4 regions of the Variovorax sp. P5_A3 genome follow, and region 2 is predicted to be linked to each of the others. Evidence: predicted binding sites of a transcription regulator. Region 2 holds the regulator's gene; each other region holds the start of a gene.
The links. Region 2 encodes sigma-54, which starts transcription at its own class of promoters, with help from an activator protein. Its sites were predicted from a motif close to TGGCANGNAANCTGCTTT; they were not measured.
Positions count from the first base shown of each region.

Region 1 (7,786 bases), on a different contig from region 2:
CTGGACTTTCGGGATTGGCGCGCTGATGCGCAATCTTGCGGGGCGCGGGGTCATTTGATCGCCCCCAGGCTCGCGCACTTCGTGTCGCTCTCCACCTCGATTTGAACGCCTTCCGTGAGGCCTTCTGGTGCAGTACTGGCGAAGCCCGCTGCTGGCCCTGATGGTCATGCGCGAGGTCGGCGCTTATCTTCTGGTCGGGCTTCGCACAAGGCTCGCCCGAGGGGTAGGGACAGCCGCCAAGGGAGAGCCAGACGACGAGGCGGCGTGGCCTGTGCTCACCTCACAACTAGCACCTCTGACGGCAGTGAATAGACGACGCGCTGATGCGCCGGTGCTCACGCACCCCTCAGGGGCGGTTGTAGCCGCGGAGGCTGCTAGGTTTCTCAACCCCTCGCGCCTCCGTAGCACGAAACGCGGCATCGTACTGGCGGCTCAACCCTTGATCGAGATCGGCTGTCGATCGACGCGTACGATCGGGCTCCTCTCCAACTTGGGTTGGGGAGCGTTGCTGTTGACCGCTCAGACGTTCTGAACAACACTTCGTTCATTTGTGCGCTCCAGCACGTCTAGGGAGACTGCTGCACAGACGTTACTTTTCAAGAGACCACTATGCCTCGCTATGGACTGTCGCCTGAGATTCTTGAAGGTCTGAAGCCGTTGTCCGAGTACCGCCCAGAAGAACTCGCTGCGTTTCTCGATCAGCTTGAGCGCGAGGTCCCAGTGAGTTTGGCTATTGACGGCGCATTACAAAAATTTTGCAGAGACGCGGGCCTACTCCAGGACAAATCTGAGCGAGATAGATTGTTGTTGTGCGAGTCCCTAACTGGCGTCCATTACCTCCGGCTCGCCCCCAATTCAAACTTAGAAGGATTTCTCCGCGATGTCGAGTCGGCTTGGCAATCCGAGAAAATTTCAGCAGGCGATTTAGAATGGTTCACTGCAAATATTCGAGTAGTTTGGCGTAGCAGAGTCTTGAGGGCTTCAATTAAAGCGTGGACGTTGATCAGCGATCACGACAAACTATATTTGAGTAGTCGAATATTTACGGATATCAGGCCAGTCTTCGAAGATGATGTCGCTGAACCTATGTTGGCCTCACTAGTGATGCACTCTCTAAAGATCACCTTAAGGGTGAATGGAAAATCGGAGAGCATATACATCGCCGTGGACAATCAAGATTTAATGGAATTAAAAAATACCGTCGATAGGGCGATCAAAAAGGCCAAAGTTGTGACTACGGAAATTGTAAGCGGTGGGTTTGGCCCAATGCTTGAAGTCCCGCTGGAGAATGCAAATGATTGAAGAGCAGTTTGCAAGCTTCTTTAAGGCGTCGTGCGCAAATATATTTCTCAGTGGGGCCAAGGGCTTAATCGATCCGGATGTAATGGATATATACCAAAGTCGTCGCTACTTGGGCGGAATTGGAACAATTGCCGGCTATAAGACTGCGCCCGAGCCTCGGACGATTAATGAATCCAAAGGCCAGGATCTGAACGAAGGATTCTTCATTGTTGAGAAGAGAAGAAGCGTTCAGGCCTTAGTGGAACGACGCCCGTTCTACAGTTATGAGTCGCTGAATGCTCCGCCGTCCAAGGTGGAGAGCGTAGTAGTGACAAGGATTGGTTCAAAAAGGCCGAGGTCTTTCTCGGACGACGCCTTGGTGATTGTTAATGAGAAAGACTGGGTCGGACCAAAAACGTCTGCTAATCGAGCGCGCGAGAAGTTTTCGCCCTCAAAGAAACTGTGTCAGTTTGTCATGCCAGGGGACGACGCAATTGCAAGTGCCGGCGATTTGGAGACTGGAAATGGGTCGTTTTCCGTTGCCTCTCAAGCGAAAGTGCATGAGGCTAAATCTCGGCACGTCGAACAATCTCTTTTTGGCTTACTTCAAACTATTGCGGATTCACGAAGTCTCGCTCAGCAATTACAGCCATACTTGCTTTCGGATGGCCGCAGATTAACCGAGCCGTTTGCCAAGGCGATGCTATTTCGCGTGCAGGTTGGACTTTTTCAGTCTTTGGAGTTTCTGGGGGAGCTCTATATCGAAATGAAGGAGAGCAAGATTTCTGCGAATAACTGGAAGGTGGAAACCTCGGAGGATGGCATCATGGCACTGCACGTTACGCCAAAGACTCAGGTGTCGAAGGAGAAGAAACGCCGCAGAGCTAAGACGGTTAAGCTAAGAATGGCCTACGACGGTGAGTAGCAATGACAGTTTTTCGAATTGCGCATATATCGGATATGCACTTCGGGCGATATGAAGATTGGCTGAATCCTCTGGAAAAAGAAACGGGAGCTTCAGGACGCGCGAAAGCGATAATTCGTCACTTAAGCAGAAGCAGAAATTTGGATGACGCGGCGAAAATATTCTATCCGTCGACATTCAATCCCGATGCGGCTGCTAAGCTGTTGCATTTTCTTGCCAATGAGGCTGATGAACTTGATGCAATTCTGGTAACGGGAGACTTGGCAACTACGGGTCATGCGTTTGACCTTGAGTTGGCCAAAAATTACTTCCACGGCCTCGTCCCAAGCGAGTGGAATCCGAATGAAGAAGGGTTGCCGTCTTTACTGAGCGACGGCGAACTTGCAGTAGTAACGCTTCCTGGAAATCACGATCGCTATGCAGGTGTAGGAAACCAGCCAAGTTCAAAAAACTTTGAGAAGCATTTTGGACGCTTTTGGGATTTCGAGCGAAAAAAGGTCTATGGCGTCGCCTTGCCACATGCAGAGACTGGCCGAGTACGCGTGTCATCTCAAGTGTTGGATGATGCGATGTTGATATGCTTCTTAGTTGATTTTTCTCTGGAGGACTCACATGCTGGAAAGGGTGGGGCGGGGTTCATTGGCCAAGGTCGTGTGGCGGGCGGGGCATTAATTGAGCTTGTTAAGGCAACAATCGAAGCTCGCAAGGAAGCACTGAGTGATGGATTTGAAGCGGCGATAGTTTGGGCTGTTCATTTTCCCCCGGAATTCCCTGATGTGGAAGAAGACCTATTGCTGTTGGATTCTGAAAAACTGACCAACGCGGCCTCACAATGTGGCGTTTCAATTTTATTTGCAGGACACACTCATGAGACTCTTCTTTATCGATTCAATCACGATAACGGAATTGTAATTTGCTCTGGGCCAACTACCGGGGTGAGTGCTCATGGTCTATATTCTTTGTCGATCATTGAGCTTGAGGTAAGCGGGCGCACAATTAAGGCGATTGCAAAGCACTTCGCTTGGGATGAGTATGAATTCCGTGAGCAATGTTCTTTCCCTACGCAATAGGGAATAGGGCGCGGGGTAGACGATGGAAGGATTGCAAGGACGTTTTCGGGCTGGATGTACTTGTTCTTGGCTATTGGTTAAGGGGTGGACCCAATGCTAGCGATGGCGAGTTGGTAGTTGCGTTCTGCCGGCTATTGCCCGGCCACCGCTAGTGCTCGCCGGTACTGCACGGCCTCGCCCACGTGTGCGACTTGCACCTCGCCCGCATTGGCTAGGTCGGCGATGGTGCGGGCCACCTTCAGCGCTCGATGGGTGCTGCGCGCGGACCAGCCGAGTTTGGCCGCTGCGATATGCATGAATTTCAGCGCCTCAGGCGCCAGTGATGCATGCCGGTTGATCTCGGCGCCTTGCAAGGCCTGGTTGGTCTTGGCCTGTCGCGCGATGGCGCGTTCGCGTGCCTCGGCTGCGCGGGCGCGAATCGAGTCGGTCGCTTCGCCGGCGGGTGCGTTGAGCAGTTGCTCCGCCGACACGGCGGGCACCTCGATGTGGATGTCGATGCGGTCCAGCAGGGGGCCACTGAGCTTGCCCTGGTAGCGCGACACCTGATCCGGCGTGCATCGGCAGGCCTTGAGCGTCGAGCCGAGATAGCCGCAGGGGCAGGGGTTCATCGCCGCGATCAACTGGAACCGCGCGGGGAATTCCGCCCGGCGGGCGGCGCGGGCGATCGTGATGGTTCCGGTTTCCAGGGGTTCGCGCAGCGCCTCCAGGGAGGCTCTTCCGAATTCTGGGAACTCGTCCAGAAAAAGCACCCCGTGATGCGCCAGCGAGATTTCTCCGGGCGGGCCGCGGCGGTGAACCGCCGCCCACCATGGCCACGGCGCTCGCCGTGTGGTGCGGGCTCGAAGTCGGCCGGCGCATCCAGCGGTCGGTCGCGAAGCGCCCGCCGAGACTGGCAACGGCCGCGCTTTCGAGCGCTTCCTGGACGCTCATCGCGGGCAGCAGGCCGGCGAATCGCTGTGCCAGCATCGACTTGCCCGAGCCGGGCGGGCCGACCATCAGCACGCTGTGGCCGCCAGCGGCGGCGATCTCCAGGGCGCGCTTCGCGCCTGTGTGGCCCTTCACATCCGCGAGATCCGCGTGGCGCACGGTCGGAGCCTGGGGGGCTGCGGGGAGCACCCTGGCCCAGCCGTCATCGCCGACCGGCTCGGGCGGCGACGCACCTTCGGCCGGCGGGAGGAATTGCCGCACGACGTCAAGAAGGTGCCGCGCCCCGTAGACCTCGGCGTCCGGCACCAGCGCGGCTTCCTGCGCGCTATCGGCCGGCAACACGAGCCGCGTCGCGATCCCGCGCGCATGCAACGCGAGGGCCATGGCGAGCGCACCACGGACGGGCCTGAGCTGCCCCGAAAGCGAGAGTTCGCCGGCGAACTCGTGTCCGGCGAGCCGGGGCGCCTCGATCTGCCCGCTGGCCGCCAGGATGCCCAGGGCGATCGGCAGGTCGAAGCGTCCGGAGTCCTTCGGCAGGTCTGCCGGGGCCAGGTTCACCGTGATCCGTTTGTTGTTCGGAAATTCGAGACCGGCGTTCTGGATGGCGGATCGCACGCGTTCGCGGGCTTCCTTGACTTCCACATCGGCAAGTCCGACCAGCGTGAAGCTGGGCAAACCATTCGCCAGATGCACCTCAACCGTGACACTGGCCGCTTCGAGGCCCAGCAAGGCGCGGCTTTGCACCAAAGACAAACTCATTCTTCTCCCTATCCCCAAGATGGTGCGCCCATCTCTTGTTTCATTGTTACTACGTGCATCCTTGACCGCTACTTGGCTCTGCAAGCTTTTTGACAGTTTGGCACGCTCCCTGCTTTGACATGGTTTCCAAACCACTTTCAAAACACTCCGAGGAGTCACTCGATGATGCACCGTAAATCCGTTCTGGTCCTGGCAGTGGGCGCCCTTGCCGCCCTGCCGATGCTCGCGAGCGCGCAGACTGCCGACGCAGCCGCAACGCCCCCGGCTCCGAACCTCACGGGCAACGTCTCGATCACGACGAACTACAAGTTCCGCGGTCAGGACCAGGACACCATCGGACACAACGGCCTCGCCAAGACCAGCTGGTTCAAGCCCGCCATCCAGGGCGGCCTGGACTATGCCTTCGGCGACAGCGGCTTCTATGTCGGCAACTGGAACTCCAGCGTCAACTGGCTGCAGGGCAACTCCGTCGAGATGGACTTCTACGGCGGCTACAAATTCAAGGGCGGCCCGATCGACTGGGACGTCGGCGTCTACCAGTACTACTACCCCGGCAACACCGCGGGCAACACCACCGAGATCTACGGCGCGGGCACCTGGGCCGACGAGCGCTTCGGCGCGTTCACCGCCAAGTACTCCTGGACCGTCTCCAATGACTACTTCAACTACGCCGGCAACCAGGGCGGATCGAACCTGGACGGCCAGAACACCGGCTACCTGAACCTCGCCTACACGAAGGAGATCATTCCGAAGCTGACCTTCAAGACGGCCATCGGCTACACCTTCTTCACCAGCGACATCAAGAGCCTGGGCTACAAGGACTACCTGGACTACAACGTCGGCGTGTCCTATGACTTCGGCAGCGGCCTGGCGCTCGGCGGCTGGGTGCAGGGCGGCAACAACCAGAGTGCCTTCAACCTGGTGGCGTCGCCGGGCATCCCCACGGGCACCGTCTTCGGACCGATCGGCCAGACCACCTTCTCGCCGAATGTGACGCGCTTCATCCTCACGCTGACCAAGACCCTGTAGTCACAGAAGGCGTGCCCCTGGGTTGCGCCGTCCCTTTCATCTGTAGGAGAAACATCATGAAGCTGGTCACAGCCATCATCAAACCCTTCAAGCTCGACGAAGTGCGTGAAGCGCTGTCGGCGATCGGCGTGCAGGGGATCACGGTCACCGAGGTCAAGGGCTTCGGCCGCCAGAAGGGCCACACCGAGCTGTACCGCGGCGCGGAGTACGTCGTCGACTTCCTGCCCAAGGTCAAGATCGAAGCGGCCGTGGCCGACGAGCTGGTAGAGCGCGTGATCGAAGCCGTCGAAGCCGCTGCACGCACCGGCAAGATCGGCGACGGGAAGATCTTCGTCTACGACCTGGAGCAGGTCGTGCGCATCCGCACCGGTGAAACGGGCCGCGAAGCTCTCTGACACGCAAGGCACGAAAGACAAACCGAAATGAAAAAATTCCTTGTATCACTCGCGCTCGGCATGAGCGTGCTGGCGGCCGCCACATCCGGCTTTGCACAGACTGCAGCGGCGCCCGCGGCACCGGCTGCCACGGCACCCGCTGCTGCTCCCGCGGCCGCGGCACCCGCAGCGGCCCCGGCTGCCGCCGCTGCTGCAGCGGCTCCCGATGCCGCCGCCGCGCCTGCGGCTGCGCCCGCCGCGGCACCCGCACCCTCGTTCAACAAGGGTGACACCGCCTGGATGATGGTCTCCACATTGCTGGTGATCATGATGACGATCCCCGGCCTCGCACTGTTCTACGGCGGCCTGGTCCGCAGCAAGAACATGCTGTCGGTGCTGATGCAGGTCATGGTCACCTTCTCGATGATCGTCGTCCTGTGGCTGATCTACGGCTACAGCCTGGCCTTCAGCGAGGGGAATGCCTTCATAGGGGGCTTCGACCGGCTCTTCATGAAGGGGATCTTCGATGCGGCCACCGGCGTGTTCGCACCCGGCGCGACCTTCAGCAAGGGTGTCTACATCCCCGAACTGCTGTTCGCCGCGTTCCAGGCCACCTTCGCCGGCATCACCTGCTGCCTGATCGTCGGTGCCTTCGCCGAGCGCGCGAAGTTCTCGGCCGTGCTGCTGTTCATGGTGATCTGGTTCACCTTCAGCTACGCACCGATCGCGCACATGGTCTGGTTCTGGATGGGTCCGGACGCCTACGCGAGCAAGGAAGTCGTCGACGCGATGAACGACAAGGCCGGCCTGATCTGGCAATGGGGCGCGCTCGACTTCGCGGGCGGCACCGTGGTGCACATCAACGCGGCCGTCGCCGGTCTCGTGGGTGCCTTCCTGATCGGCAAGCGCATCGGCTACGGCAAGGAATCCTTCACGCCGCACTCGCTGACGCTGACCATGGTCGGTGCCTCGCTGCTGTGGGTGGGCTGGTTCGGTTTCAATGCCGGCTCCGCACTCGAAGCCGGCACCAGCGCCGTGCTGGCCTTCATGAACACCTTCTCGGCCACCGCTGCCGCAGTGCTCGCATGGTGCATCGGTGAAGCGCTGATGCGCGGCAAGGCTTCGATGCTGGGTGCCGCCTCGGGTGCCGTCGCCGGCCTCGTGGCGATCACACCCGCAGCCGGCAATGTCGGCCTGATGGGTGCCATCGTGGTGGGCCTCGTCGCTGGCTTCGCCTGCCTCTGGGGCGTCCATGGCCTCAAGAAGCTGCTCGGCGCTGACGATTCGCTCGACGTGTTCGGCGTGCACGGTGTCGGCGGTATCGTCGGCGCGCTGCTGACCGGCGTGTTCAACACCCAATCCCTCGGCGGCCCCGGCCTCGTGGGCGACTGGGTCACGGCCAGCGTGATCTCCAACGGCAT
Region 1 covers NZ_JBFUKW010000008.1:351,804-359,589, forward strand. Annotated here, with positions in the region: gene AC1D3B_RS15260 (fumarylacetoacetate hydrolase family protein) at 1-58, shown strand, start outside; gene AC1D3B_RS15265 (hypothetical protein) at 610-1,302, shown strand; gene AC1D3B_RS15270 (hypothetical protein) at 1,295-2,206, shown strand; gene AC1D3B_RS15275 (metallophosphoesterase family protein) at 2,209-3,276, shown strand; partial or broken gene AC1D3B_RS15280 (YifB family Mg chelatase-like AAA ATPase) at 3,408-4,962, opposite strand; gene AC1D3B_RS15285 (TorF family putative porin) at 5,128-5,991, shown strand; gene glnK (P-II family nitrogen regulator) at 6,048-6,386, shown strand; gene AC1D3B_RS15295 (ammonium transporter) at 6,414-7,786, shown strand, end outside.
Region 1: a site for sigma-54 is predicted at 5,061-5,078, ahead of AC1D3B_RS15285 (TorF family putative porin). Genes of this name have one in related genera too.

Region 2 (7,786 bases):
GGTGCCATTCGAAGCGACGATGTCGCCGGCCGACACCTCCGGCTCCGGTGCGCCGCTGTTGCTGCGCACGCTCACCAACATCACGCGCGAGATTCGCCGCGGTCGGCCGCTCCAGTCGGAGTGGAACCGCGCGCCGAAGATCCTCTACGCCTTTGCATCGCCGTCAGGCTTTGCCGCCGTGCCGGCACAGGCGCACCTGGAGGCACTGCGCCGCGCCATCGACCCGTGGGTCAAGGCCAGGGACACGCCCGCCGAACGCGTCGTCGAGGTGCGCAAGTTGCTTACGGTGCTGCCCAATGCCACGGCGCGCAGCATCAGCGATGCCTGCCAGGCCGAGGATTACACCCACGTGCACCTGCTGGCGCACGGTGCGCCGCTGCCCGGCTCGGACCGCCGCTACGGCATCGTGCTATGCAAGGAAGGCGAGGCCACCGAGCACATCGTCGTCGACGGGCAGAGCCTCGCGATGGCGCTCAAGAGCATGAACTCCAACGGCCGGGCGAAGCAGCCGCCGACGGTGGTGAGCCTGGCGACCTGTGATTCCGGCAATGCCAGTTCGGTGCTGACACCGGGCGGCAGCATCGCGCACGAGCTGCACGCGCAGGACATTCCGTGGGTCATCGCCTCGCAGTTTCCGCTGTGGATGCGGGCGTCGAACGTCGCGGCGGAACTGCTCTACAGCGGACTGCTTGCAGGCAACGATCCGCGCTGGGTCGTGCATGAACTGCGACAGCGCCTGAGGATCGACCTGCCGGACACCCACGACTGGGCCAGCATCGTGGTGTACGCAGCCGTCGCGCCGGACCTGGAAGCCCAGGTGGACGCCTTTCGTAGCCGGCAGACCAAGTCGAAGATGGAGGTCAAGTTCGACCGGATGGACTCCCTGGTGCGTGGCAACGAGACGGACCCGGCCCGGCCCGGCACACCCATCAGCACCGAGACCGCCGCCGAACTCGACCAGCTCAGCGACCAGATCCGCGTCGACCTTGCGGCCTGGCGCGACAGGCCGGTCGCGCAGCGCAATCTCAAGGAGAAGGCAGAACGCCTCGGGATGAGCGCAGCCAGCGAGAAACGCATCGCCATCATCCACGCGCTGGTCGGCAATGTGGCTCGCAGTACCGAGGCTTATCGCAAGTCGCGCGAGTTCTACGAAGCGGCACTGAAGATCGAATCGGTCAATCACTGGGTGATGACGCAGTATCTGTCGCTCGCAGCCATTCCCGCGCTGGCGCCGGATGAGGGAGCGCTGAGTGCGTTGCGCACCGAGTACGGCAAATGGTGGCTGGTGGCCTGGCAGCTGGCGCAATGGCAGCTTCGTACGGCGGCCATCACGGATCGGGTTTGGGCGCACGGCACGCTGGCAGAGCTGGAGCTGCTCGGTGCTGTTTATGGGGGCGACGCATTCCAGCCCCAGGTCGCCAGGGATCGCATCGTCGAGCATTGCAGGCAGATCCGCGAGTTGTCGACGGATTCGTTTCCGGTGCTCTCGACGCAACGCCAGTTCAGGCGCTATGTGGATCACTGGTCGCGCATGCAGTGGGAAGGGCTCGCGCAGGCGGCGCTGGTGACGCTGGAAGGGCGCGAGGCCTGACCTGAGGCCCCTCGCAGGCCCTTCAGAGCGCCTTGCGCAGATTCGCGGGTGCGATGCGCAGCGCTTCGCGGTATTTCGCGACGGTGCGCCGGGCGCATTCGATCCCCTGCTCCTTGAGCATCTCGGAAATCTGGCTGTCGGACAGTGGTTTCTTCAGGTCTTCCGCACTCACGAACTGCTTGATCAGCGCGCGCACCGCCGTGCTCGACGCATTGCCGCCCGTTTCCGTGCCGAGCGCCGAGCCGAAGAAGTATTTGAGCTCGACCGTGCCGTAAGGCGTCGCCATGTACTTGGCAGTGGTCACGCGGCTGATGGTGGACTCGTGCAACCCGAGTTCGTCGGCGATCTCGCGCAGCACCAGCGGACGCATGGCGAGTTCGCCGTGCACGAAGAAGCTCTTCTGCCGCTCGACGATGGCGTTCGACACGCGCAGGATGGTGTCGAAGCGCTGCTGGATGTTCTTGATGAACCAGCGCGCCTCCTGCAGGCGCTGCGAAAGCGCCTGGCTGCCCTCGCCCTTGTGCTGCTTGAGCGCACCGGCATAGATGTCGTGCACGCGCAGGCGCGGCATGACTTCGGGGTTGAGCATCACGCGGAACTTGGTGTTGGTGCCGTTGCCGACGCGCGTGACGATCACGTCGGGCACGACCACGTTGCGCTCCACGTCGACGAAGCGGCGCCCGGGCTTGGGCTCCAGCTTCGCGATGAGCTGCAGGGCGGCGCGGACTTCCTCTTCGTTGCTGCGGGTGAGCGTGGCCAGGCGCTTGAAGTCGCGACGGGCGAGCAGTTCCATCGGTTGCTTGCAGATCGCGATGGCGGTCTTGCGCACCTGTGCCTCGTCATCGGTCTCGTCCTCGTCGGCCAGGGCGCGCAGCTGGATGGTCAGGCATTCGCCCAGGCTGCGCGCGCCCACGCCGGACGGCTCCAGGCTTTGCAGCAGGCCGAGCCCGACCTGGAAGTGGTGCACGAGGTCGTCGAACTGGTCGTTGTCGTTGCCCGCGAGGCCGGACGCCAGGGCGGGCAGCGAGTCTTCGAGGTAACCGTCTTCGTTGAGCGACTCGATCAGGAAACGGAGTGCCGCGCGATCGGTTTCGCTCAGGCGCAATCCCAGTGCCTGCCGGTGCAGGAAGGACTGCAGCGATTCCTGGCTGCGCGCGAGTTCGGTCGCGTCCGTGCGCTCGTCGTCGCCGAGGTTGTTGGCACGCGCGGGGGCGTCGCCGCCCCATTCGCTGTCGTCGGGCGCGAGGTCGATCGTGCCATCGCCTTCCCAGTCGGGCTCGCCATCGGCGGTGTCGGCTGTGGCGACTTCGGTGTCGCCAGTGGCCGCGACGGCGACTTCCGGCGCAGACGCCGACGGGCCGGGCGTGAAATCGCCCTCCCCATCGGCAAACCGATCGTCATCGCGAACCGGCGTATCGGCCGTCTCCAACCCGAACTCCTCGCGCGTAGCCTCCTCGGCCGTGCGCTCGAGGAATGGGTTGTCATCAAGCATCTGCTCGACTTCCTGCGTCAGCTCGAGCGTGGAAAGCTGCAACAGCCGGATCGACTGCTGAAGTTGAGGCGTCAACGCGAGATGCTGCGAAACCCGCAGCGACAAACCCTGCTTCATGGAGATAGTGAAACCCTCTTGACCAGAAGGCCGCCGCGCCCGGCCGCCCGTAGCGGCCGGCCTGCCCCCGGCAGGGGGTAGGCGGAGCACGAAGTGCGGAGCCTGGGGGCGAGCAACATGTTCACATCCGGAAATGTTCGCCGAGGTACACGCGCCGCACCTCGGCGTTGTCGACGATCTCGGCCGGCGTGCCCTGGGCCAGCACATGCCCGTCGCTGATGATGAAAGCGTGATCGCAGATGCCCAACGTTTCACGCACGTTGTGGTCGGTGATCAACACGCCGATGCCACGTTCCTTCAGGAAATTGATGATCCGCTGGATCTCGATCACCGCGATCGGGTCGATGCCCGCGAAGGGCTCGTCCAGCAGGATGAAGCGCGGCTGCGTGGCCAGGGCGCGCGCGATCTCGACGCGGCGACGCTCGCCGCCCGACAGGGACAGCGCGGGGGAATCACGCAGGTGGTCCACGCGCAGGTCGGCCAACAACTCGGTGAGGAGTTCCTCGGTGCGCTGCTTCGACAGCGAAACCTGGCGTCCGTTGGCGTCGGGCTCGCGCTGCAGTTCGAGCACGGCGCGGACGTTCTCCTCGACCGTGAGCTTGCGGAAGATCGATGCTTCCTGCGGCAGGTAGCTCAGGCCCATGCGCGCGCGCCGATGGATCGGCATGTGCGCGATCGGCTCGCCGTCGATGGTGATGTCGCCGGCATCGGCGCGCACCAGGCCGACGATCATGTAGAACGAAGTCGTCTTGCCGGCGCCGTTGGGCCCCAGCAGGCCGACGACTTCGCCCTTCTGCACACCCAGCGTCACATCCTTGACAACCTTGCGGCTGCCGTAGCTCTTCTGAAGCCCACGCGCCTCGAGGCGGCTGCCCGGAGCGCCTGCGCCCTCGCTCATGCCTGCGGTTTCGATCACTTCTTTGACTCTCCGCCAAGGGTGGTGGTGGCGCGCAACCCGGTGCCCGGCGCAGGGGCCGGGGCGGGCGCGGCGGCGGCCGGCTTTCCGCCGGCGGCGGGTGCCGCTGGAGCGGCCTTGGGGGTGAGGATCGCCTTGACACGACCACCCGGCTGGGTCGCAACGCCGGCATTGGGCGGCAGCGAGGACCCGTTGACGGTGAAGGTGTCGTTGCTCTGGTCGTAGACGATCAGCGGACCGCTGCTCTCGTCGTTGGGCGTCGCCCCGATCAGTCGGCGCATCACCGCGCGGCGGATGAACTTCACGTTGTCCGCACGGCTGTCGTATTCGATGACTTCGCCCTCGCCCTCGATCCACTCGTCGGGACCCGAGTCACGCTTCTGCTTGTAATAAGCCAGCTTGCCCGGCGCCGCGGTCACGACGCCGTACTGGTAGCCCTCGGGGTCCTGTCGGACGTCGATCTTGTCGCCACGGATGATGATCGTGCCCTTGGTCACCACCACGTTGCCCGTGAAGACGCTCGTCTGCTTCAGATCGTCGTAACGCATCGAATCCGCCTCGATGTTCATCGGCTTGGCGCGATCGGCCTTCTCGGCGTGCGCGCCCGATGCGAACCCGGCCAGCGCCAGGGCAACAAGCAGTCCACGACCGAGATGGCGAAGGGGGGAGGAAGGTGGCGAGATCATAGAGGCACGAAACTTGCTGCGCATTGTATGCGGCCGACGGATTCGGTCTCGCCGGGCGCCGACAAAAAAAGCCCGCCGAAGCGGGCTTCACGGACGGACGGGTGGTCGGACCACCCCGTTTGCTCAACCCTTGCGGGCTTCGCCGATGAGGAAATCGACGGCCTGCAGCGCACGGTCGAGCGAGCCGGCGGTATCGCCGTCCACGTACCAGCGGCCGGCCACGCCGAGCGCCGGAACCCCGGCGACCTGGTAGTCGCTGGTGAGCTGCGCGGCGCGCTTGGCCTTGCCGGAGACCGAGAAGGACTTGAACAGCTCGGCGAACTTCTTGGCATCCAGCCCCGGCTGCTTCTCGACCCAGGCGAGGATCGCCGCGTCGCCGGTCATCGGCACGCGCTCCTTGTGGATCGCGTTGAAGATCTTCTGCTGGTACTCGTCGACCTTGCCCATCGCTTCGAGCGTGTAGTACAGACGCTGCTTGGCTTCGGTGTCGTTGCCGACGAAGGGGACCGGAATCCGCTTGAAGTTGACGTACGGGGGCAGTTTCTTGACCCAGGCTTCGAGTTGCGGCTCGAAGGCCGCGCAGTGCGGGCAGTTGTACGAAAAGAATTCGACCACCTCGACCTTGCCGGCCGGCGTGTCGACCGGCGCGGGCTTGCCGAGCACGATGTAGTCGGTGCCGGCCTTGGGCGGGCGCTGCTGGGCGTGCGAGGGGGCCACGAGCGGAAGAAGGCCCAGCGAGGCGGCGGCCAGCGAAAAGTCACGACGTTTCATTAAGAGGTTCTCCTATCGGCTGAAAGAGCCCGCGCTCCGGAGTGGAGTTCCCCGAGGGCGCGAAGTAAAGATAAGTGAAAGTTCAGCGCTGGACGCGGACCAGGGCCGATTCGAGACCGCCGCTGTCGAGGCGCTCCTTGAGTTGATCGGCATCGTCCTTCTTGTTGAATGGGCCTGCGCGCACGCGATAGACGGTGCGGCCGGCCTGCTCGCGCTCGGTCACGCGGGCTTCGACGCCCATGAGCGACAGCTTGGCGCGCTGCGCCTCGGCGTCCTCGGACGTGCGGAATGCGCCAGCCTGCACGAAGTACATGAAGGGATCCGTACTGGCGCTCGAACTGCTGCTGCTCGCGCCGGAGCGCGCCCTGGCGAGGTCGCCCAGCGGATCGCTCGACGGCGTGGCATTGGCCTCGGCCGGAACTGGCGCGGTGCGTGCCGTGCGCGGCGGCGTGGTGGTGGTGGCCGGCGTATCGCTGCCGCGAGCGCCGGGCGCGACCACGACCGGAACGGGTGCGGATGGCGGATTGAGCGGACCGACGGTCGCAGGTTGCGTAGACGCTGCGGCCGTGGCGGGGGTCGGTGCCGGCGTCGCACCACGGGCCGGCGCAGCCGACTTGCCCGCGAGCGGCGCATTCGGATCCCAGTCGCGGTTCTTGCGTGCCTCGGCCTCGTCCTGCTCGGCGCCGCCGCGCTGCGTCTTGGTCATGAACGGGATCGGCACCTTGGTCACGTAGACCGCGATACCGAGCGCCACGCCGAGCCCGAGCACCAGGCCGATGATCAACCCGATGACGATGTTGCCGCTTTGTCTTTGTTTCATGGTGGAGGTGGAAATCACATCTTTCTCGGCGCGCTGACGCCGAGAACAGCGAGGCCATTGTGCAGCACCTGCGCAGTGGCGGCGACGAGCGCCAGGCGGGCCAGCTTCACGGGTTCCTCGTCGACCAGGATGCGCTCTGCGTCGTAGTAGCTGTGGTAGCTGGCTGCGAGCTCGCGCAGGTAGAAGGTGACGTCGTGCGGCGCGAAATCCTTCGCGGCCGCGGTCAGCATGGCCGGGTACTTGGCGAGCTGCAGCAGCAGCGCCTGGGAGGCCGGACTTTGCAAGGGCGAGAGATCCACGTTCTCGAGCGTTGCGACGTCGCCGCCCCAGGCGGCCAGCACGGAGCAGATGCGCGCATGGGCGTACTGCACGTAGTAGACGGGGTTGTCGTTGTTCTGCGCAAGCGCCAGGTCGATGTCGAAGGTGTATTCGGTATCGGGCTTGCGGCTCAGCAGGAAGAAGCGCACCGCATCGGTGCTGGTCCACTCGATCAGGTCGCGCAGCGTGACGTAGCTGCCGGCGCGCTTGCTGATCTTGACCTCTTCGCCGCCACGCATCACGCGCACCATGGTGTGCAGCACGTAGTCGGGATAGCCGGCCGGAATGCCGACGCCTGCCGCCTGCAGGCCGGCGCGCACGCGTGCGATCGTGCCGTGGTGGTCGGTGCCCTGGATGTTGACGACCTTGTGGAACCCCCGCTCCCACTTGGCGATGTGGTAGGCCACATCGGGCACGAAGTAGGTGTAGGTGCCGTCGCCCTTGCGCATGACGCGGTCCTTGTCGTCGCCGTACTCGGTCGACTTCAGCCACAGGGCGCCGTCCTGCTCGTAGGTCTTGCCGGCGTCGATCAGTTTCTGCACCGTCGCCTCGACGCGGCCGCTGGTGTAGAGGCTGGACTCGAGGTAGTAGTTGTCGAACTTGACCTGGAAGGCCTTCAGGTCCAGGTCCTGCTCGTGGCGCAGATAGGCGACGGCGAACTGGCGGATCGAATCGATGTCGTCGACGTCGCCGCTTGCCGTGTACTCGCGGTCGTCGGAACGGACGGTCTTCTTCGCCTTGAAGTCCTCGGCGATGTCGGCGATGTATTCGCCGTTGTAGGCCTGCTCGGGCCACTCGGCATCGCCCGGCTTGAAGCCCTTGGCGCGCAGTTGCGTGCTGTTTGCGAGCGTCTGGATCTGCACGCCCGCGTCGTTGTAATAGAACTCGCGCCAGACGCTGTCGCCCTGCGTCGCGAGCAGGTTGCAGATGGCGTCGCCGAGCGCGGCCTGGCGGCCGTGGCCGACGTGCAGCGGCCCGGTCGGATTGGCGGAGACGAACTCGACCAGCACGCGCTCGTCATGCGCCGGCTGCTTGCCGAAGTCGGCGCCGGCGGCCAGAACTTCGCGCACGACCT
Region 2 covers NZ_JBFUKW010000011.1:112,238-120,023, forward strand. Annotated here, with positions in the region: gene AC1D3B_RS18850 (CHAT domain-containing protein) at 1-1,591, shown strand, start outside; gene AC1D3B_RS18855 (RNA polymerase factor sigma-54) at 1,614-3,200, opposite strand; gene lptB (LPS export ABC transporter ATP-binding protein) at 3,322-4,116, opposite strand; gene lptA (lipopolysaccharide transport periplasmic protein LptA) at 4,113-4,802, opposite strand; gene AC1D3B_RS18870 (thiol:disulfide interchange protein DsbA/DsbL) at 4,926-5,573, opposite strand; gene AC1D3B_RS18875 (SPOR domain-containing protein) at 5,656-6,393, opposite strand; gene argS (arginine--tRNA ligase) at 6,408-7,786, opposite strand, start outside.

Region 3 (7,786 bases), on a different contig from region 2:
CGTTGACCTGTGGTCGCATCGCCACGTGCAACCGGGCGTGCGCTTTGCGGTCGATGCGTATGTCAACTTCGCTCGGCTTCGACCATGGGAGGAAGCCGCCATTTCGTCGCTCACCGAAATGTTCGCGCCGAAGATCCATGCGGACCGCCTGGCCCACTGGCCCACGCTGTACCCGTGGATCGACGTCGAGGGGCTGGCCTACTTTCGTGAGCGCATTCCGCTTGCCACGCGCGACGTCGAGCACGGTCTCGAGATCGCGCGGCGCTGGTGCACGACACGCGCACGCCAGGAACGCGCGCTGTCCATCCTGCACTTCAAGCTCGACATCCTCTGGTCGATGCTCGACGCGATCGAGCGCGGCTTTCCCGACGACATGCCGGCGGAGCAACGGCCGTGATCAGCGCCGATGACTTCCCCCGCTTATCGGCCCTGTACCGGTTGCAGTTCGAGCCGACACAGGACAGCTGGGTGCTGCTTTACCCCGAAGGCATGGTGCGCCTCAACGCTCCGGCCGCCGAGATCCTGCAGCGCTGCGACGGCCGGCGCACCGTGGAAAAGATCGTCGCGGAACTCGAAATCGCCTTCGCGCAAACGCCGTTGCATGACGACGTGGTCGCCTTCCTGGGCCAGGCGCTGCAACGCGGCTGGTTGCAGGAGGCGCAGTCATGACGCCCGCAAGCCACGGCGCGGCACGACCGCCCCTTTGGCTACTGGCGGAACTGACTTATCGCTGCCCACTGCACTGCGTGTTCTGCTCGAACCCGGTCGACTATGCGCGCCACGAAGATGAACTCGACACCGCGACCTGGCGACGCGTGCTGACCGAAGCCCGCGCGCTCGGCGCCGTGCAACTCGGCTTCTCGGGCGGCGAGCCGCTGTTGCGCGACGACCTGGAGGAACTCGTTGCGCACGCACGCGGGCTCGGCTTCTACACCAACCTCCTTACCTCGGGCGTGGGCCTGACCAAGGCGCGCGCCGGCGCCCTGAAGGCGGCCGGCCTCGATCACATCCAGCTCTCGTTCCAGGACTCGACGCGCGAGCTCAACGACTTCCTGAGCTCCACGAAGACCTTCGACCGGAAATCGAAGGTCGCCGGAATCATCAAGGCCGCGGGCTATCCGATGGTGCTGAACTGCGTCATGCATCGCTTCAACCTTCAGCATGTCGATCGCATCATCGAGATGGCCGAGGCCATGGGTGCGGACTTCCTCGAATTGGCCAACACGCAGTACTACGGCTGGGCGTGGCTCAACCGCGCAGCACTGTTGCCGACGGCGGCGGAACTGCGCGAAGCGGAATCCGTCGTCGAGACGCACCGCGCGAGACCGGCCGGCCGGATGAAGATCCTCTGGGTATCGCCCGACTACGCGGACGCCAAACCCAAGCCTTGCATGGCCGGTTGGGGAGCGGTGTTCATGGTTGTCGCGCCGGATGGGGTCGCCATGCCATGCCACAGCGCGCGCATGTTGCCCGGTCCCGCGCTGCCGAATCTGCAGGCGATGTCCGTGCGCGAGGCCTGGCATGACAGCGAGGCTTTCAATCGCTACCGAGGGCAGGCCTGGATGGACCCCACCTGCGGCGGCTGCGACGAACGGCACCGCGACGTCGGAGGCTGCCGATGCCAGGCCTTTCTTGTCACCGGCGACGCGGCGGCAACAGACCCGGTTTGCCCGAAAAGCGCGCATCGAGGTCGCATCGACGAGATGCTCGACGCCGCTGCGATGGAGCGCGCCGACGCCCTTGCAACCCAACCGTTGCGCTTCGTGCCGGGTGCAAGCCGCGGCGCCGGCCTGGTGTACCGCAGCGACGACAACTCGCGCGCCTTCAGCGCGGCGGGCGCCGTTCCATGAAGGTCCACGGCCTGCGGCCGTGGGTGAGCTGGGTGGTCGCAGTGCTGCTTCTCCTCTCGGGTCATGCACAGGCAGGCGCGGCTTCTCCGGCACGCCATTCAACCTGCTCGTCGCGCTCGACACCAAGGGCGAGTTCATCGACGTGCAGGTTCTCTCGCACCACGAGCCCGTCTTTCTCGACGGGCTGGGCGAAGCTCCGCTGATGCGCTTCGCCGACCAGTACGCGGGGCTCTCCCTGACGCAGAACATCAAGATCGGCTCCAACGCCAACCGGGGTGAAGAGCGCGGCAGCGCCAACGTCTACATCGACGGCGTGGCCAAGGCGACCGCTTCCGTGCGGATCCTCAACCAGAGCCTGCTGTCGTCCGCGCTGCGCGTGGCGCGCGAGAGACTCGGGTTTGCGGCAGGACAAGAACCCGGCCTGGTGGCGCACGTGCGGCGCGACACCTATTCGCCGTTGGCCTGGGACGCCCTGCTGCAGGCCGGCCTCGTGCAGCACGTGCGCATCACGCAAGGCATGGTCGAGAAGGCCTTCGGAGGCAGCGGCGTCGAACTGCTCGTGGCGGGACACGAAACGACACCTTCTCCGACATGTACGCCAGCGCGCGCGCCCGAGTGGACTGACGCGCACTCGATGTCTCTTCGCACCTCATCCGCTTCGACATGCCGTTCATGTCCGCAACGCTCAACGGTATCGCGCAAGGCTATGCGGCCGATCAGGTGCGCGCGGTGCTCGCGTCACACGGGATTCGGCATGCGCTGATCGATGCGGGCGAGTTCGCCCCGCTGGGCAGCAACAGCGATGCGCGCCCCTGGACGCTCGGCATCGCCGACCCGCACGCCGAGTCCACGCTGATTGCGCGACTGATGGCGGACGGTCGATGCATCGCGACGTCCGCCGACAACCGCACCGCCTTCAGTGCCGACCATCTGCATCACCATATCTTCGACCCGCATACCGGCTACTCGCCCCGCACGCTCTCGGCCGTCACCGTCGTGGCCGAGAGCGGCGCCATGGCGGATGCATTGACCAAGGTCTTCTTCGTGGCGGGTCCGTTGCAGGCGCGTGCGCTGGCGCATCGCTGGAAGGTCGACGCCCTGTGGGTCGACAAGGCCGGTCGATGGGAGGCCACGCCCGGACTTCAGCTCGAGCCGGCCTAGGGCCCGGCAGGCCCTGGCCGCCCGAGCTTCAGGGTCAGGCTCCGGCCGGCTTGGCGGCCCATGCCATGCACCAGCCCTCGGCCGCGATCTGCTTGCGTCCGAACATCGCGCAGCCCGCCCACGGCTGCGTCGCAGAGCCTTGCCACATCGCGCAGTTCACGCAGCGCTGCGTTGCCGCATGCTTCGGGTACTTTTTCGCGTCGACGGCCTTGGTGTCGTGCTTGTAGCCCAGGCCGATCGCGGTCTCGTCGGATTCCTCGACGTGCGCCTCGGCCCATGCTGCGCCAGGCACCAACGCCACGAAGCAGGCGCCGGCCATCAAGCGACCGCTGAAGGTTCTCCGCGTCACCCCGACGGATGCGCCGTTGTCGATGTCTTCCATGACTCGGTCCCTCAGTTGGACGCAACCTTGGCGCTGCCGACTGCCTGTGCCGTGCGCGATGCGCCGGCCGCCCCGGGAATCTTGAAGACCCAGACCATGCCGCCCTGTTCAAGCAGGTTCACCTTCTTGGCCACCTCCCCGCCCCATAGCGGCACTGCGCCGCCCCAGCCCGAGACCACGCTGACGTACTGCTCGCCGCCTTGCATCCAGGTGATCGGCGGCGCCACGACGCCGGAACCGGTCTGGAACTGCCAGACCACCTTGCCGGTTTTCGCATCGGCAGCCTTCAGGTAGCCCTCGGGCGTTCCCCAGAACACGAGGTTGCCGCCGGTCGTGAGCACGCCACCCCACAGCGGCGCGCCATTCTTGACTTCCCAGGCCATCTTGCCGGTCTTCGGGTCGAAGGCGCGCAGCGAGCCGATGTAATCCTCGTTGAGCGGCTTGATCGTGAAGCCCGCGCCGAGGTAGGCCGCGCCCTTCTTGTACGCGACAGGTTCGTTCCAGATGTCCATGCCCCATTCGTTCGACGGCACGTAGAACATCTTGGTGTCGGGGCTGTAGGCCATTGGCATCTGGTTTTTTCCACCGAGGAAGCCCGGCGCGGCGAACACGGCACTGCCCTTCTTGGCATCAGTTCCCTCGATCGGGTCTCCGGGACGATTCTCCGGGATGAAGTTGGGTCGCCCGGTCTTCAGGTCGATGCTGCTGGCCCAGGTGATCTTCTTGACGAACGGAAAGGCGTTGAGAAGCTTCCCCGAGCTGGCGTCGTTCACGTAGAAGAAGCCATTGCGGTCGGCCTTGCCGCCGACCCGCTTGCCATCCATGTCGAAGGTGACGAATTCGTTGACACCGTCGAAGTCCCAGCTGTCATTGGGCGTGCCCTGGTAGCTCCACTTGATCTGGCCGGTCTTGACGTCGATGGCCACGGTCGAACAGGAGTAAAGGTTGTCGCCCTGCCGGAGGTGACTGTTCCAGGGCGCCGGATTGCCGGTTCCGAAATAGGCCAGGCCAGTCTTGGCATCGTAGGTGCCTCCGAGCCACGTGGCCGCGCCTCCGGTCTTCCACAAATCGCCCGGCCAACTCTTGTTGACAGTGCCGGAGATGCCGTTCTCCTTCTTGTTGCCGTCCTTGTCGTAGGTGTAGCCCATATGGCCTTCCACGGTCGGGCGGGTCCACAGCAACTTGCCGGTCTTCGGGTCGCGCGCTTCGACGCGGCCGACAACCCCGAACTCGCCACCCGACACGCCCGTCAGCATCACACCGTCGGCAATGATCGGCGCGGCCGTGGCCGAGTAGCCGGCAGCGTAGTCGTCGATCTTCTCCTTCCAAACCACGTCGCCGGAGTTCTGGTCGAGCGCGACCAGCTGTGCATCGAGGGTCGCGAAGATCACCAGGTTGTCGTAGAGCGCGGCTCCGCGATTTACCACGTCGCAGCACGGCATGATGCCTTCCGGCAAGCGGTGCTCGTACTTCCACAGCTTCTTGCCGGTGGTCGCGTCGAGCGCGTAGATGCGCGAGTACGACGCGGTGACGAACATCTTCCCGTTCGCGATCACCGGCTGCGATTCCTGCCCACGCTGCTTCTCGCCGCCGAACGAGAAGGCCCATACCGGCGTCAGCTTCGCGGCATTGCTTGTATTGACCTGCTTCAGCGGCGAGTAGCGTTGGCCCTGGGTGTTGATCCCCCAGGTCAGGACGTTGCCCTTGGCAGTGGCCTCGGACTTGATCATCTGGTCCGTGACTTGCGCATGGGCCGTTGCGGCGGCCAGGCCAATCGCGATGAGCGCGGGCAAGAGCTTCATTTGCATGGTGTCTCCTTGAGAGGGTGGGTCGTGGGTTGCGGAAACGCTCGGCGAACGCGTCCTCCGCAGCTTCGAGGGGCAAATGCCATGCCATGCGCCGGAACTCCCTGCTGCTGCAATACCGGCCAGTCCGCGCGTGTCGGCGTGCGGGTTTTCCCGTTGGACTGCTACAGGGTTGAGCAGTCAGCGCATCGGCAGGCGTGGCATCGCGTCACAGTGGCTGCCGAGCCTCTTTGGTGCCAGCGTCGTCCGTGGAGACCGCACAGATGATGTGCAGGCGCAATTCTTTCCATGCGGGGGTGCGAACAGCACCATCGGGACTACACCGAACTGCAGGAAGCCCCGGTCGACAGCCTGCGACGCGTGGACGACAAGGAGATCGTGCCGCTGGCCCAGGAAATGGACGGGACAGAGACTTTTGCGAAGCACCTGACCTCGGTCTTCGGCGAACTGGGGCTCATGCATTCCCTGCATGCGCTGCAGGGCGAGCAAGCCCTCTGGAAGCTCGTCCTCGAACCTGTGGCGGGATGTTCATTGGACCCCAACTTCCACTGATTTAAGCCAGAGCGCTCGACGGCCGACCTACCAAGCCCTTTTGCATTGCTCTGCGAGGTTTGATCCGACTTTCGACGAAATCAAGAAAGGCGCGCTGAACCGCCGTGTTATGTCGGCGCTGCAGGTAGGCGGCCGAGAGCCACATGTCGCCTCGAACGAACTCTGACAACACTGGAACAAGACGACCGCTCTCCACGTACGGTTGCAGCATTATTGAAGGCAAGTAGAGTACGCCCGCTCCCTGCAACGCAGCTTGAATCAAGGGACTAGCCTCCGTCGCGTCTAGTCGACCATGTACCGCAACTTCCAACGGTGCACCGTCGACTTCAAAGCCCCACGAAGACAGAGGATTTAGTTGCGTACTGATCAGTGCGTTGTGATTGGCAAGCTCGCTAGGATGCTCTGGAATCCCGTATCTCTTCCAATACATTGGGGCGGCGCAGACCGCCAAGTTCATCGAAAGCAGTTTTCGAACAATGAGATTCTCATTGGTAGTTGGACCGAAACGCAAGGCAATATCAATACCTTCGCCAGCCAGGTCGACCGTGCGATTGGTAAGAAAAAGACTTATGCGAACTTGTGGATAGTGACCCAAGAACGCATTCACAAGTACTGGTAGTTCTGTCTGATCAATACCGTGCGGCGCAGAAATTCGGAGGCGTCCGCGCGGAGTTGCCGCTCGGTCCTGGAGTTCTGCCTGCGTAAGATCCGCCATCTCCAGGATTGGCTTGCTCCGTTCAAGCAGCAATGCGCCTGCATCCGTAAGGCTAACAGCACGGCTGGTCCGGTTCAGCAAACGGACACCAAACCGATTCTCCAATGTCGAAATGTACTTGCTCACGGTGCCTCTCGATAGTTCGAGACGCTTGGCGGCGCGAGAAAAGCTGCCAGAAACCGCAACCTCGCTGAAGGTTCGCAAAAGCTCTAGGCTGTCCATAATTTTCTCCGCCCCCCGAACTACGCGCAAGAACACAAAAACGAAAGGATCAGGTGCCCCGTAGTCATTAGCACCACTCGAATAGCGCTTGAGCCCTCTTTGATAGGTGATGGCTTCGGAGTGGCCAGTGCCATACAGCGACATCCTGGCGTGCACTACCTCCGCGCGGTGGCTGCCTTCGCCGGGGTTCGCATTGCTTCAAGATCATTGTTGCCGAATCAATGGGGTACCAGCAGCGCGCGCTCGTGAAGACGAGGGAGTGAATGTGGGGCAGAGCAAGCGCACGATGTCTGAAATGGCAAAGTCTCTGAGATAGCGTGGATGTGACCTGTTCGCGCGCGCCCGCTCTTGCCGGCGATCTGCTCCATTCGGGCGAGACCAGGTTTGCCACCGCCTGCAATCGATCGTTGCCGTGAGGCTTCCTGCTGAGCGGTCCAGTCGATGGTCATTGGAGTCATGGGTTTTTTCTTTTATCGGACTGCCAGTGAATGGCTTCACGGTGAGGTTCTTCAGGTGAGGCCGAACGTTTTCCTCAGGCTTGCATCGACAGGGCCTGCAGGCATGAAGCGGCGCAATTTGCTCAGGAGGGATGCCTGTCCGGCGGGAGTGCGGCGCATACGCCAAGTGCCAAGCGCCGCTTCGACGATCGTGTTTGCCACCTCAGAGGGCTCAGGTGCGCCATTGACACTATCAGCGACAGTGTGCGAGACGAGGTCGCGTTCGCGGTCATAGTCCGCGATCTTTGACTTTGCCTGAGGCGAATTGGCTTCCAGATTGGTCTTGGTATAAAACGGCTCGACCAGTGTTACGCGAATGCCGAACTGGCGCACCTCATGATCCAGGGTTTCAGACAACCCCTCCACAGCATGCTTAGAGGCGGAATAGAGTCCCATGTACGGAGACGGGAGAAAGCCCAGCACCGAGCTGACATTGACGATCCTTCCGTGACGTTGCGTTCGCATGTGCGGGAGTACCGCCTGTGCAGTGCGCAATATGCCGAATACGTTGGTGTCGAACAGAGATGCCGCCTCGCTGGTCGTTGTTTCCTCCACCGCGCCGATCATGTTCATTCCCGCGTTGTTGACCAGTACGTCGATGC
Region 3 covers NZ_JBFUKW010000025.1:74,759-82,544, forward strand. Annotated here, with positions in the region: gene pqqC (pyrroloquinoline-quinone synthase PqqC) at 1-397, shown strand, start outside; gene pqqD (pyrroloquinoline quinone biosynthesis peptide chaperone PqqD) at 394-669, shown strand; gene pqqE (pyrroloquinoline quinone biosynthesis protein PqqE) at 666-1,850, shown strand; gene AC1D3B_RS28800 (FMN-binding protein) at 1,870-2,613, shown strand; gene AC1D3B_RS28805 (FAD:protein FMN transferase) at 2,523-3,011, shown strand; gene AC1D3B_RS28810 (high-potential iron-sulfur protein) at 3,046-3,393, opposite strand; gene AC1D3B_RS28815 (PQQ-dependent methanol/ethanol family dehydrogenase) at 3,405-5,201, opposite strand; gene AC1D3B_RS28820 (hypothetical protein) at 5,487-5,750, shown strand; gene AC1D3B_RS28825 (LysR family transcriptional regulator) at 5,752-6,687, opposite strand; gene AC1D3B_RS28830 (oxidoreductase) at 7,197-7,786, opposite strand, start outside.
Region 3: a site for sigma-54 is predicted at 5,271-5,288, ahead of AC1D3B_RS28815 (PQQ-dependent methanol/ethanol family dehydrogenase). Genes of this name have one in related genera too.

Region 4 (7,786 bases), on a different contig from region 2:
GGTGGCACGCCTGCTTGCCGGCGTGGTCCTGGACGATGACCCGAAGCCGGTGCGGGCCGCGGCCTGCGAGGTCGCCGGCCCGCTGCATCTGAGTCTCACGCTCACCGAAGGCAAGTACCACCAGGTCAAGCGCATGCTGGCCGCGGTGGGCAACCGGGTCGAGGTCTTGCACCGGTCGCGCATTGGTGTGCTCGCATTGCCCGACGATCTGGCGCCAGGCCAATGGCGCTGGCTGCGCGCGGAGCAAGTCGAAGCGTTGCGAAACGCACGAAGCGGTCAGCCTGCGACAGGGGGCGATCGTTAAAATCGCAAGACCTCTTCCGGAATTCCTCCCTTGCGCCCCTTTTCCTCCCTGACAGGCCGCCTTGCGGCCTTTTTGTTTGTGTGCGCGGCGCTTCCGTCGCACGCCGCCGAACCACCGCCCGTCTTCGTGCTCAACTCGCTCGACGCGACAGTCAGCGTGATCGATCCGGCCAACTGGACCGAGAAGCAGCGCATCCCGACCGGCAAGGAACCGCATCACCTCTACCTGGCGCCCGACGAGACTTCGCTGATCGTCGCCAACTCGGCAGGCGATTCGCTGACCTTCCTGAACCCGCGCACGGCCGAGGTCCAGCGCGTCGTCTACGGCATCATCGATCCGTACCACCTGCGTTTTTCGCCGGACATGAAGTGGTTCATCACGGCGGGCAATCGCCTGAACCACGTCGACATCTACCGCTGGGACGGCAAGGAGCCCAAGCTCGTCAAGCGCATCCCGACGGGCAAGACGCCCAGCCACATCTGGATCGATGGCAAGAGCGCCACCGCGTACGTGACCATGCAGGACAGCGACGAACTGATCGCAGTCGACATTGCCACGCAGACCATCCGCTGGCGCGTGCCGACCGGCCCGATGCCCGCCGACATCTTCGGCATCCACGACGGTAAGACGCTGCTGGTCGGCCTGACGGGCGGCGACGGCGTGCAGGTGTTCGACGTCGCGGGCGCGCAGCCACGGCTGGTCGGCAAGATCCTGACCGGCAAGGGCGCGCATGCGTTCCGTTCCGCGGGAGACGGCCGAAGCGTGTTCGTGAGCAACCGCGTGGCCAACACGATCAGCCGCATCGACATCCAGACGCTCCAGGTCACCGACACTTACCCGGTGCCGGGCGGGCCTGACTGCATGGATGTCTCGGCCGACGGCAAGACCCTTCTCGTGACCTCGCGCTGGGCGAAGAAGCTCAGCGTGGTCGACCTCGCCAGCCACAAGGTGGTCCAGCAGGTCAACGTAGGTCGCTCGCCGCATGGCGTCTGGACGCTCGCTCATGCCAAGCCCTAGGACCATTCCTGCGCTTCTGTTCGCGGCAGCTTCCGCCATTGCATCGGGATTGCCCACCGCCGCAGTCGCCGAGGGCGCCTGCACCAAACCGGTGTACCTGACATTCGATACGGGCCATATGGGCGTCGCCCCCCTGGTTGCCGAGGTGCTGAAGCGGCAGGACGTGCGCGTGACCTTCTTCGCCGCCGCGGAACGCACCCAGACCGATGGCGACAGTCTCGACAACCACTGGGCGTCATGGTGGAAGGCGAGGGCGGCCGAAGGCCACGAATTCGCATCCCACACCTACGACCATGCAGTCTGGCGCGGCGACCTGCCCGGTGTCGAGCCACGTTTTCGCATCAAGCCGACGGCAGGCGCATTTGCCGGCCGCGAGTTCACCTGGGACGCCAAGCAGTATTGCGCCGACGTCGCCAAGTCTTCCGAACGCCTGCAGGACGTCACCGGCAAGAAGCCGCTCCCGCTGTTCCGTGCGCCAGGCGGCAAGACGTCGCCGAAGTTGCTGGCGGTGGCCAAGGCCTGCGGTTTCGAGCACGTTGGCTGGGCGCCCGCGGGCTTCCTGGGCGACGAACTGCCGAGCGAGAAATTCAGCAACGAGAAGCTCCTGCAACAGGCGCTCGACAAGATCGAGCCCGGGGACATCCTGCTCGCGCACCTGGGCATCTGGTCGCGCAAGGATCCGTGGGCGCCAGCCAACCTCGAGCCGCTGATCGTCGGCCTCAAGGCCAAGGGCTTCTGCTTCGAAACGCTGCGCCAGCATCCGGCCTACCGTGCCTGGATCGCCGCGCATCCCTGAACCTTCCGGCGTCGTCCGGGTCGCACGCCAATGGACTGGCTCACCGATCTTTTCGCGAACCTGCAGCAGTGGCTCTTCGAGACCGCCGTGCAGCCGGTGGTCTACGCCGTCGGCCTCGGTGGCTGGGTCGAGGACGCGTTCGACGCCACCGGCTGGCTGCTGGTCGGGATGATCCAGATCGCGGTGCTGGTCGCCGTGATCGGCCCGCTCCAGCGCTGGCGGCCTGCCGAGCCGGTGGTGGACCGCCGCGCCATCCGCACCGACGTGCTCTATACGCTGATCCATCGGCTGGGCCTCTTCAGGCTGGCGATGTTCTTCGCGCTCCAGCCGGTCTTCGACGATGTACTGGGCTCGGTGCGGTCGGCGGGCTGGGGTTCCTTCCATCTCGACGAACTCTGGCCCGGCGTCACCGACGTACCGTGGATCGCATTCGCGATCTACCTCGTCGTGCTGGACCTGGTCGAATACCTCATCCACCGCGGGCAGCACCGCTTCCAGTGGTGGTGGGCACTGCATTCGCTGCATCACTCGCAGCGGCAGATGACGATGTGGAGCGACAACCGCAACCATCTGCTCGACGACGTGATCCACGACACCATCATCGTGATCGTCGCGCAGGTCATCGGCGTCGCGCCGGGCCAGTTCATCGCGATCGTGGCCTTCACGCAGCTCAGCGAGAGCGTGCAGCATGCCAACCTGCGGCTGAGCTTCGGCGCGATCGGCGAGCGGCTCTGGATCAGCCCGCGCTTTCATCGCGTGCACCACAGCATCGGCATCGGGCATGAATCGCAAGGGCCGAAGACGCTCGGTGGACACAACTTCGGCGTGCTTCTGCCCTGGTGGGACATGCTCTTCGGGACCGTCAATTTCGAGCGTCGCTACGACCCCACCGGCATCCGCGACCAGGTCGAGCCCGACGAACGGGGCCGCGTCAAGGAGTACGGCCGCGGCTTCTGGTCGCAGCAATGGCTGGGCCTCAAGCGCCTGGTCGGCAGGGGTTGACGGAGGCTGCACGCGCTGGCGTTATCCTCGGCGTCGATGCGTCTTCTTCTCGATTCATTCTGGCGTTCGGTTGCCTATTGCATGCACCCCCGGGTGATCGTGCTGTCATTGCTGCCGCTGGGGCTCATGGTGGTGCTCGCCGCGGTTTTCGGCTATTTCTACTGGGACGCATCCGTCGCGTGGACGCGTGAGGCGCTGGATGCCTGGCCGCTGCTGTCCAGTTTCTGGGGCTGGATCGGCCGCATGTTTTCAGGCGACGTCACGGCCATGCTGGCGCCGCTGCTGGTGGTGTTCGCGGCCACGCCGCTCATCGTGGTGGTGTCGCTGCTGATCGTCGCCGGCTTCATGGCGCCGGCGCTGACCCGCCTGGTGGCGGAGCGGCGCTTTCCGGCGCTGGAGCAGAAGAAGGGCGCCTCTTTCTTCGGCAGCATGGCCCGATCGCTCGGACTGACCGTGCTGGCCATGCTGGCCCTCGTCGTGTCGATGCCGCTCTGGCTCATTCCGCCGCTCGTGCTGATCCTTCCACCGCTCATCTGGGGCTGGCTGACCTACCGCGTGATGAGCTTCGACGCGCTCGCAGAGCATGCGAGCCCGGAGGAGCGTGACGAACTCCTGCGCAAGCATCGCCTGCCACTGCTCGGCGTCGGCGTGCTGTGCGGGTACCTCGGCGCGGCTCCGGCCATCGTATGGGCGTCGGGATTGCTTTTCGCGGCCGCCTTCTTCGTGCTCGTGCCCATCGCGATCTGGATCTACACGCTGGTGTTCGCCTTCTCGGCGCTGTGGTTCGCCCACTATTGCCTCGACGCGCTGGCGCAACTGAGAATGCAGCGCGCAGCCGCCGCTGTTTCACCACCCGCGGTTGAGTTGGCCGATGCCAACGCAGCCGCTAGCCAATGGGGTGCTCCATGAGCCGTTCTTTCGGTCTGATCGTCGTTGGCGACGAAATCCTCTCCGGCAAGCGCATCGACAAGCACATGCCGAAGGTCATCGAACTGCTCGCCGAGCGCGGGCTGGAACTCGGATGGGCGGAATACGTGGGGGACGTGCCCGTGCGCATCACGGCGGCGCTTGGGCGTGCCTTTGCGTCGGGCGACATCGTCTTCTCGACCGGCGGCATCGGCGCGACGCCCGATGACCACACGCGCCAGTGCGCGGCTGCGGCGCTCGGCGTGCCGCTCGGCCTCCATCCCGAGGCCGAGGTGCTGATCCGCGAACGCATGCAGGACACGGCGCGCGAGCAGGGCACCGTCTACGAGCCCGACCGGCCCGATAACGTGCACCGTCTCAACATGGGCGTCTTTCCGCTGGGCGCGAAGATCATCCGCAACCCGTACAACAAGATCCCTGGCTTCAGCGTGGGCGACGTGCACTTCGTGCCGGGCTTCCCGGTCATGGCCTGGCCGATGATCGAGTCGGTGCTCGACGAACGCTATGCCAATCTCTTCGCACGCGGGCGGGCCGCCGAACGGTCGGTGATCGTCTACGGTGCCATGGAAGCCTCGTTGACGCCGCTCATGGAAGCTGTCGAGCTTGCGCATCCGGGCATCAAGGTGTTCAGCCTGCCGAGCGTCGATCACGCCGAGCACGGGCGCCATATCGAGCTCGGCGTCAAGGGCGATGCCGAGCGGATCGGTGCCGCCTATGCGCAGCTTCTGGCAGGCCTGCACGCCTTCGGCGCACGCCTTGGCCCCGAAATGGTGCGCTAATTTGGTGCGCACCAATTTGGTTACAACTCGCCTGTTTTTGGGGTCCGGCGACAGCGCCAAACCCCGGTCGGCTGCAGTGACAATGGCACAGAAACTGCATTCCGGTTTACCCGTACTTCCAACCACTATCCAAACCAGGAGAACCTGATGGCAAAGACCGTCGCCGATGTACTCAAACTCGTCAAGGAAAACGAGGTCAAGTTCGTCGACTTTCGCTTCACCGACACCCGCGGCAAGGAACAGCACGTGACCGTGCCGGTTTCCGCGTTCGACGAGGACAAGTTCACCGCGGGCCACGCCTTCGATGGTTCGTCGATCGCCGGTTGGAAGGGCATCGAGGCGTCGGACATGCAGCTCATGCCCGACCCGAACACGGCCAACATCGACCCCTTCTTCGAGGAAACGACGCTGATCCTGACCTGCGACGTGGTCGACCCGTCGGACGGCAAGCCCTACGAGCGCGATCCGCGTTCGCTCGCCAAGCGTGCCGAGGCCTACATGAAGGCATCGGGCCTGGGCGACACCGCCTACTTCGGACCGGAACCCGAATTCTTCGTGTTCGACGGCGTGCGCTGGTCTAACGACATGTCCGGCTGCTTCGTGAAGATCGAATCCGAAGAAGCTGCCTGGAACACCGGCAAGGAATTCGAGCACGGCAACACGGGCCATCGCCCGGCCGTCAAGGGCGGCTACTTCCCCGTGCCCCCGGTCGACAGCTTCCAGGACATGCGCTCCGAAATGTGCCTGGTGCTCGAATCGCTCGGCATCCCGGTCGAAGTGCATCACCACGAAGTGGCCAACGCCGGCCAGATGGAACTCGGCACCAAGTTCAGCACGCTGATCCAGCGCGCCGACTGGGTCCAGCTGCAGAAGTACGTGATCCACAACGTGGCCCACGCCTACGGCAAGACCGCCACCTTCATGCCCAAGCCGATCGTCGGTGACAACGGCTCCGGCATGCACGTGCACCAGTCGGTCTGGAAGGACGGCAAGAACCTGTTCGCAGGCGACGGCTACGCCGGCCTGAGCGAGTTCGCGCTGCACTACATCGGCGGCATCATCAAGCACGCCCGTGCGCTGAATGCCATCACGAACCCCGGCACCAACAGCTACAAGCGCCTGGTGCCCGGCTTCGAAGCCCCTGTGAAGCTGGCCTACTCGGCCAAGAATCGCTCGGCCTCGATCCGCATTCCGTTCGTGGCCAACCCGAAGGGCCGCCGCGTCGAAGCGCGCTTCCCGGATCCGCTGATGAACCCGTACCTTGGTTTTGCAGCGCTGCTGATGGCCGGCCTCGATGGCGTGGAAAACAAGATCCACCCGGGCGAAGCCGCGAGCAAGGACCTCTACCACCTGCCGCCGGAAGAAGACGCGCTGATCCCGACCGTGTGTCACAGCCTCGACCAGGCGCTCGAGTATCTCGACAAGGACCGCGCGTTCCTGACCAAGGGCGGCGTGTTCACCGATGCCTACATCGACGCGTACATCGACCTCAAGATGCAGGAAGTCACGCGCTTCCGCATGGCGACCCATCCGGTCGAGTTCGACATGTACTACTCGTTGTGATGTTGCTCGCCCCAGGGCGTTAAAAAGGACGGCTTTTGCCGTCCTTTTTCTTTTTGGGCGGGTAGGAACACCAGCACGGTACACGTATCGAATTGCACGAAAATGCCGATTTGCTGCGCACTCCATCCATGACCATGAAGACTCTCTCCGTTTTGCTGCTCACCGCTTTCGCGGCGGCTGGCGTCCACATGCAAGTCCAGGCGCAGGAGCGCGTCTGGCGCTGCGGCAACGAATACACGAACAACGCCACGCAGGCACAACAACGCGGGTGCAAGCTGATGGAAGGCGGCAACGTCACGGTCGTGCAGGGCGCGCGGCCGATCGCTTCCGCGGCATCGAGCAGCGCGGCGCGCTCTTCCGCAACCAGCCCGGCGGGCAGCCCTCGCGTCGAGGGCGTCGACCAGCGCGCGCGCGACGGCGAAGCCCGATCGGTGCTCGAATCCGAACTCAAGAAGGCACAGGATCGGCAAGCCCAGTTGCTGAAGGACTACAACAGCGGCGAACCCGAGAAGCAGGGCAGCGAGAGCAAGAACTACCAGAAGTACCTCGATCGCGTGGCCGAGATGAAAGCCGAGATCGCGCGCAACGAGAGCGACATCGCCGGCATCCAGCGCGAGATCGGTCGCCTGAAATGAAGCTCGCCCCCAGGCTGCGCGCACTTCGTGTCGCTTCGCCAACCCCCTGCCGGGGGCAACGCCTTCGGACCGGCGGAGCCGGATCCGTGGCGTTTCGGGAAGGGGCTTCCTCACGTGGCGTTTGGTAAGTCGGCAGGGCCGGGCAAGCGCTTCCAGGCCTTTGATCTTCTCTCTACGCTGATTGCGGTGGTTCGCACCGACGGGTCAGTGCTTTATGCGAACTCGGGGCTCGAAGTTGCGCTCGGCACCTCGCGGCGCACGCTCGAAGGTTCGCAATTCGGCGCCTGCTTCCATGAGCCCCAGGTGCTGCGTACCGCGATCGACGGCGCGCGCAGCAATGACTTCGCGACGCTTCGCTACGAAGCGCTGTTGCGTCGTGTCAATCACGAACTCATGCCTGTGCAGGTGACGCTCGCGCAGAGCGACAAGGCGGGCGAGCTGATCATTGAGATGTCACCGCTCGAACAGCAGGTGCGGCAAGACCGTGAAGAGCGCTTGCTCGACCAGGCGCAGGCCAACAAGGAACTGATCCGCAACCTCGCGCACGAGATCAAGAACCCGCTCGGTGGCATCCGCGGCGCGGCACAGCTGCTGCAGATGGAAGTCGAGTCACGCGACCTCATCGAGTACACGCAGGTCATCATCCACGAGGCCGACCGGCTGCAGACGCTGGTCGACCGGCTGCTGGCGCCGCACCGGCGGCCGCACGTGGTGGGCGATGTCAACATCCACGAGGTTTGCGAACGCGTGCGCTCGGTCATCC
Region 4 covers NZ_JBFUKW010000001.1:352,323-360,108, reverse strand. Annotated here, with positions in the region: gene AC1D3B_RS01595 (pseudouridine synthase) at 1-304, shown strand, start outside; gene AC1D3B_RS01590 (YVTN family beta-propeller repeat protein) at 377-1,321, shown strand; gene AC1D3B_RS01585 (polysaccharide deacetylase family protein) at 1,308-2,117, shown strand; gene AC1D3B_RS01580 (sterol desaturase family protein) at 2,148-3,119, shown strand; gene AC1D3B_RS01575 (EI24 domain-containing protein) at 3,156-4,028, shown strand; gene AC1D3B_RS01570 (competence/damage-inducible protein A) at 4,025-4,825, shown strand; gene glnA (type I glutamate--ammonia ligase) at 4,973-6,388, shown strand; gene AC1D3B_RS01560 (hypothetical protein) at 6,523-7,023, shown strand; gene glnL (nitrogen regulation protein NR(II)) at 7,138-7,786, shown strand, end outside.
Region 4: a site for sigma-54 is predicted at 4,909-4,926, ahead of glnA (type I glutamate--ammonia ligase). Genes of this name have one in related genera too.